DNA from 3 places in the Moritella sp. Urea-trap-13 genome. Region 3 is predicted to be linked to each of the others. Evidence: predicted binding sites of a transcription regulator. Region 3 holds the regulator's gene; each other region holds the start of a gene.
The links. Region 3 encodes FliA, which starts transcription of late flagellar genes. Its sites were predicted from a motif close to CTAAAGNTNNNNNNNNNNNNGCCGATA; they were not measured.

Region 1: a site for FliA is predicted at 1,145-1,171, ahead of CXF93_RS01525 (flagellin). Genes of this name have one in related genera too.
Region 2: a site for FliA is predicted at 1,164-1,190, ahead of CXF93_RS04390 (VC2046/SO_2500 family protein). Genes of this name have one in related genera too.

The regions. Positions count from the first base shown of each region.
Region 1 is NZ_PJCA01000001.1:338,756-341,027, forward strand. Features, by position in the region: gene CXF93_RS01520 (flagellar protein FlaG) at 1-171, opposite strand, end outside; gene CXF93_RS01525 (flagellin) at 231-1,052, opposite strand; gene CXF93_RS01530 (flagellin) at 1,452-2,272, opposite strand, start outside.
Region 2 is NZ_PJCA01000027.1:342,560-344,831, reverse strand. Features, by position in the region: gene CXF93_RS04395 (iron-sulfur cluster assembly scaffold protein) at 1-279, opposite strand, end outside; fluoride riboswitch at 403-469, opposite strand; gene CXF93_RS04390 (VC2046/SO_2500 family protein) at 573-1,133, opposite strand; tRNA gene CXF93_RS04385 (tRNA-Tyr) at 1,254-1,338, shown strand; tRNA gene CXF93_RS04380 (tRNA-Tyr) at 1,446-1,530, shown strand; tRNA gene CXF93_RS04375 (tRNA-Tyr) at 1,645-1,729, shown strand; tRNA gene CXF93_RS04370 (tRNA-Tyr) at 1,841-1,925, shown strand; tRNA gene CXF93_RS04365 (tRNA-Tyr) at 2,026-2,110, shown strand.
Region 3 is NZ_PJCA01000001.1:212,424-214,695, reverse strand. Features, by position in the region: gene CXF93_RS00910 (MinD/ParA family protein) at 1-638, shown strand, start outside; gene CXF93_RS00905 (RNA polymerase sigma factor FliA) at 640-1,365, shown strand; gene cheY (chemotaxis response regulator CheY) at 1,466-1,849, shown strand; gene CXF93_RS00895 (protein phosphatase CheZ) at 1,862-2,272, shown strand, end outside.

The DNA of each region.
Region 1 (2,272 bases), 130 kb from region 3:
CAAATCTATATTATTGGCAAATTCTGGTTCAGATAATGGATTTTGTTCAGGTAAAGGTTTATCAACAGGTGAAATTAAAACGGCAGGATTGGTAATGACAGGTTCTTTTGTCACTACAGGGTCAGGATAGACACCAATGATCTTATTACCCACATTGTTATCAATGGACATAGTAACCCCCAAAGACTAAAATGCCCCGCAAGGTGCGGGGCAACAATAAACCGAAACGATTACAGTAGTGATAACGCTACTTGTGATGTTTGGTTAGCTTGGCTTAGCATAGAACTTGCCGCTTGTTGTTGCACTTGAGTTTGAGCCATTTTAGCTGATTCAGCCGCAAAATCGGTGTCAACAATTCGAGATTTAGATGCCGATACATTTTCTGAAATATTAGAAATGTTACGGATTGTTGATGAGAAACGGTTTTGTTTCGCACCAAGATCAGCACGCGTACCCGTTACCGATTGAATTGCTGTATCAAGTAGATCAATTGACGCCTGCGCACCTGCTGCAGTTGAAATGTTAGCAGCAGCACTACCCACACCTAATGTCGTTGAATCCATACCTGAAGTCATTTTCAATGCAATAACTTGGTTCGAATCAGCACCAACTTGGATTTCTTCATCATATGAACCATCAAGCAGTTTCTTACCACCGAATGTTGTATCTGTTGATACACGCGTAATTTCAGTTTGTAATTCATTGAACTCTGATTGCAATGCATTACGGTCAGCGTCACTATTCGAACCATTGGCAGATTGAATTGAAAGTACACGCATACGTTGTAGCATATTCGTTGTTTCGTCTAATGCACCTTCGGCTGTTTGCGCGAGTGAAATACCGTCATTTGCATTTCGTGATGCTTGGTTTAAACCACCCACTTGAGCTTCTAAACGAGAACCAATTTGTAAACCAGCAGCATCATCAGCAGCGCTATTGATACGTTTACCAGATGATAAACGTTGGAAAGAGGTTTGTAGATCATTGGTAGCGTTGCTCAAATTACGTTGTGAATTTAAAGATGCTACATTAGTGTTTACATAAACAGCCATATTCGTCTCCTAAAAGAAATCCTGTAAAGGACTGCTGTGTATGTAAAATACAGCCCTTATTCATAATCGGTTATTTGTATTGTCATAAAAGTTATCGACACTAAAAATACATCCTTTAGGGTTATTTTTATTTTTTTCAGTTTTTTTTCAACATAACCCAGGAAATAAAAGCATAACCGTTAACTTTCAATTGGTTATAAGAAATGTTTATTTTTGACGCGTAAGCTATATTACTGATTAGCATAGGGTATAGAGAAATAAAGTGAGATTAAAGCAAAGCAAGCTTGCATTAAGAAGGCCACGATTAATTAACCAGAATAATGAAATACTGAGTAAGCAAGCAGTGCTAAAAAAGAAGGGATGCTATTTTGGCCCGCTTGAGCCAAAATAATGATGTGGTTAACCTTGTAGTAATGTCATCGCTACTTGCGATTGCTGATTTGCTTGACTAAGCATCGTACTTGCAGCTTGTTGTGATACTTGATTTTGCGCCAGTTTAGCGGATTCCACAGCAAAATCTGCGTCCATTATACGCGATTTAGACGTAGATACATTTTCTGAAATGTTAGCTAAATTACGGATTGTTGATGAAAAACGGTTTTGCTTGGCACCAAGATCACCTCGTGTTTCAGTGACTTTCGCAATAGCTTCATCTAAACTATCAATCGCTGTTTGCGCATTAACTTCTGTTAAAATATCTGATGTTGCAGTACCAACACCTAAGCCTAATGCATCCATATTGGTGGTGATTTTAACATTGATAATTTGATTCGCATCCGAACCAATTTGAAAGTCTCGATTAAAACTCGCATCAAGTAAATTTAATCCGCCAAACGTTGTATCATCCGCAATCCGGTTCATCTCTTGTTGCATCTGACTGTATTCTCTATTAAGTACAGCACGATCTGCATCATTGTTTGAACCATTACCCGATTGAATTGATAATACCCGCATACGTTGCAACATATTGGTTGTTTCGTCGAGTGCACCTTCAGCTGTTTGCGCTAATGAAATACCGTCATTAGCATTACGTGAAGCTTGATTCAAGCCGTTTATCTGAGACTCTAAACGAGAACCGATCTGTAGTCCTGCGGCATCATCGGCAGCAGAGTTAATACGTTTACCAGACGATAGTCGCTCAAATGATGTTTGCAACGCATTTGTAGAGGTCGTCAAATTACGCTGTGAATTTAATGATGCTACATTTGTATTTACATATA
Region 2 (2,272 bases), on a different contig from region 3:
ACCGGTAATTATTTCAGCTGCCATCGCCGCTGATTGCGTCATACCAGAACAGCCAATCGTTTCAATTAAAGCTTCTTCAATAATACCTGCTTTAACATTAAGCGTAAGTTTGGCTGCACCTTGTTGCGGAGCACAAGTGCCGACACCATGACTTAAACCAGAGATCGCAATCACTTCTTTAGGATTGATCATTCGACCTTCGATTGGAATTGGCGCAGATGCGTGGAGATCGCCGCGTTGAATCGGGCACATTGATTGGATTTCAGAAGAGTAGTGCATACAATTATCCTATTATATTTAGGAAAACAAGGCATCATCACATGTTAAATAACGGTTCAGTTAATAGTATGCATAACGCAGCTCTATTACTTCGATGCTATTTTACAGATTCACTTGTTCTCAAATTTAATAGGAGTCATCAGCCAGAGATTGGCGGTTAAGTAGGTGGCACCCCATCACCTTATGCCGTTATTTTAGAACTTAAGCACCTTTTTTAGCAAGCGTTGCTTTAGACCGGTTTTTTATATTAAACCTTTTTTATATAAGCACCGTGATTACCTTAGCAAGGTTTACTAACCGTACTCTCTAATTTTTAATGGCTTGCTAGCATCATAACTGTTTAATACATCTAATAGGTTTGCCGTGCTCAACGAAATGTCAGAGGGGGATGTAGGATCTTGAGTAAATTCAGCAGCTTGAGCAAGTTCACTCAAAGTAGGCTTAATTAACGAATCATGCGCTAATTTTTGCTGTAATAAATGCGAACTGTTTTGTACCACAGATTCCGGCACATATTTAGTATCGCCGACAGCCACAGCGACTTCTGGCGAAAAGCAGATTTCTAAACGCATTGCAGCCATATTGTTACTCGCCGCATATTCATTCAAGCGAACCATACGGGCAGCATCGTACGCTGACGTATCAACGACAGGTTGTTTAATTTCGATTTGTTTCTGATCACTAATGTCAGATGACAACATGCTTAATAGCAAAGCAAATTTTGCTCTATCACCATTTACAGCACATTTATTTAATTGTTGGCCAAGTTGCAGCTCATCAATTAAGGCATGTTGTCGTATCGATTGAACGTAAATAAGGTACCTCTTGAACAGAATTGCGCGCAGAACAACCAAATTTTGCCGCGAAATAATCAACTAGTAAGTTATCGGCCTGTTTTTCTAAATATTTAGCGGTTTATTCGAATTTTTTGTTCACAAACAGACATTTTCTGATATTATCCGTTCCGTACTTGTGGAGGGGTTCCCGAGTGGCCAAAGGGATCAGACTGTAAATCTGACGGCTCAGCCTTCGAAGGTTCGAATCCTTCTCCCTCCACCACAATTTATACTATGTTGCTTAGCATTATTGGCTAATGCACTATTTAATAGATAATAGCGACATAATGAAAGACAACATCTATATCGTTAGATGAAAAAAGTATTCGTGGAGGGGTTCCCGAGTGGCCAAAGGGATCAGACTGTAAATCTGACGGCTCAGCCTTCGAAGGTTCGAATCCTTCTCCCTCCACCAATTATTAAGACTATGTCGCTCGCATTATTGGCTAATGCACTATTAATCAAGTTAATAGATAAAGCGACATATTGAAAGACAACATCTATATTGTTAGATGAAAAAAGTATTCGTGGAGGGGTTCCCGAGTGGCCAAAGGGATCAGACTGTAAATCTGACGGCTCAGCCTTCGAAGGTTCGAATCCTTCTCCCTCCACCATTATTAATACTATGTTGCCATCAATGCATTATTGGCTAATGCACTATTTATTAGTTAATAGCAACATATTCAAAGACAACATCTATATCGTTAGATGAAAAAAGTATTCGTGGAGGGGTTCCCGAGTGGCCAAAGGGATCAGACTGTAAATCTGACGGCTCAGCCTTCGAAGGTTCGAATCCTTCTCCCTCCACCAACATTCTACTTTAATGATCTTACATTGTGGCCAATGTAGCTAAACATCGTTATCGTAAAATACCCATCTAGCAATAGATGACAAAAATAGAGAAAAATGTGGAGGGGTTCCCGAGTGGCCAAAGGGATCAGACTGTAAATCTGACGGCTCAGCCTTCGAAGGTTCGAATCCTTCTCCCTCCACCACTCTCTATACTTTTCAAATACTCTCTTCTTAATTACATATTATCTAATATTAATTTTCTATCTTTTCTGAACTATTGCTTAAATCTCAATTTATCTATCAATATTATCAACGATATCTTATCTTAGAGATCTCCAACAGCTCTATTATCCCAGCTTTAATGT
Region 3 (2,272 bases):
ACGTGATATCGGGAGAATGTACATTAGACGATATTTTGATTGAAGGCCCCAACGGTATTTTGATCGCACCTGCAACATCGGGTACGCGTTCGATGGTTGAGTTATCGGTGCAAGAGCATGCAGGTTTAATTCGCGCTTTTGGCGAGCTAAAAACACCTATTGATGTGTTATTAGTCGATACTGCCGCAGGTATTTCGGACATGGTATTAAGTTTTTGCCGTGCTTCACAAGATATCTTGATGGTGGTGTGTGATGAACCAACATCGATTACCGATGCTTATGCGTTAATTAAATTATTATCTAAAGAACACGGTGTTCATCGTTTTAAGATTGTCGCCAACATGGTACGCAGTCTACGTGAAGGCCAAGAATTATTTACTAAGTTAACTCGTGTTACCGACAGATTTTTAGATGCAACATTAGAACTTGTTGCTTGTATTCCGTTTGATAACAGTGTTCGTCAAGCTGTGCGTAAACAAAAAGTGGTGGTAGAGGCGTTTCCAAAAGCACCTGCCTCACTTGCGTTTAGAGCATTGGCAAGTAAAGCTGCTACTTGGCCGGTACCGAATAAAGCCGGTGGTCATCTAGAGTTTTTCATTGAGAACCTGTTTGAGAACAAAGCCAGGGTAGAAGATTGAAGTGAATAAGGCATCCGCTTACACTAACATCCAGTCGCAACAGAATCAGGCTGTTGAGCAATTCAGTTTTTTAGTAAAACGAATTGCCCATCACTTGCTTCTACGTTTGCCACCGAGTGTTCAGTTAGATGATTTAATCCAATCGGGTATGATTGGGTTACTGGATGCTGCGCGTAACTTTGATGGCTCTAAAGGGGCTAGTTTTGAAACGTATGCGGGTATTCGTATTCGCGGCTCAATGATTGATGAAATGAGACGTGGAGATTGGGTACCAAGATCTGTGCATAAAAATGGTCGTGATATTGCAGCGGCCATTGATCGGATCGAAAAACAAACGGGAACGGATGCAAAAGATACCGATGTTGCTGGCGAATTAGGCGTGAGCTTGACTGACTACCATAGTATGTTGATGGATGTTAATAGTGGGCATATATTGGCGGTTGAAGATTTGACAGTCAGTAATGAAGACGCTTATTCAGCTTATGAAGGTAAATCAAGTACCCCTTGTGCTGATTTTTCTGACCAACGTTTTCAGCAAGCACTGGCTGATTGCATTAAAACATTACCAGAAAGAGAAAGCTTAGTTTTATCGCTTTATTATGATGAAGAGTTAAACCTAAGAGAGATTGGGGAAGTGCTTAGTGTCAGTGAATCTCGAGTAAGTCAAATACACAGTCAAGCAATGCATCGTGTTAAAGCACGCATGCATGCCTGGATTGATGATTAAGTTTAATGGGTACTATTTATTTAGTACCTGAGTATTGAAGTAATATATTTATGGGTATCAGGACCGGTAAATATTGTAATTACTTATTTTGGAGAGCAACTTGAAAAAGCAAATTAAAATTCTTATCGTTGATGATTTTTCTACGATGAGACGTATCATTAAAAACCTCTTGCGTGACCTTGGTTTTAGTAATACTTACGAAGCTGATGATGGTAACACCGCGCTACCTATGCTTAAAAATGGCGATTATGACTTTGTTGTCACTGACTGGAATATGCCTGGAATGCAAGGTATTGATCTGCTGAAAGAGATCCGTAAGGATCAAGCGCTTTGCCATATTCCAGTATTGATGGTTACTGCAGAAGCGAAACGTGAACAAATAATTGAAGCTGCACAATCAGGTGTAAATGGTTACATTATCAAACCATTCACAGCAGCGACATTAAAAGAAAAATTAGAGAAGATCTTCGAACGAATTCAATAATCAAGGATGAGTATGAGTGAACAACTAGAGTCTTTGATTTCATTGGAAAAAGCTAAAGAATTGGTGGCGCTGTTAGAGTGTAACCAGATTGAAATGGCAAATGACATCATTACCGATATTCAAAATACAAATTCTGATGCGCTTTTTGAAAAAGTCGGTGTGTTAACGCGCCAGCTACATGATTCATTAGAAGACTTCCAATTAGATACGCGTATTGAAAGCTTGGCTAACGACGAATTTCCTGATGCACGAGAGCGTTTAAACTACGTGATCGAGATGACGGATAAAGCGGCAAACCGAACCATGGATGCGGTAGAAGCTTGCTTGCCAATCGCCGATAGCTTTAACGATCGTATTCAACAAGTGATGCCAAATTGGAAGAGCTTGATGAATCGTGATTTGCAACTCGGTCAATTTAAAGAA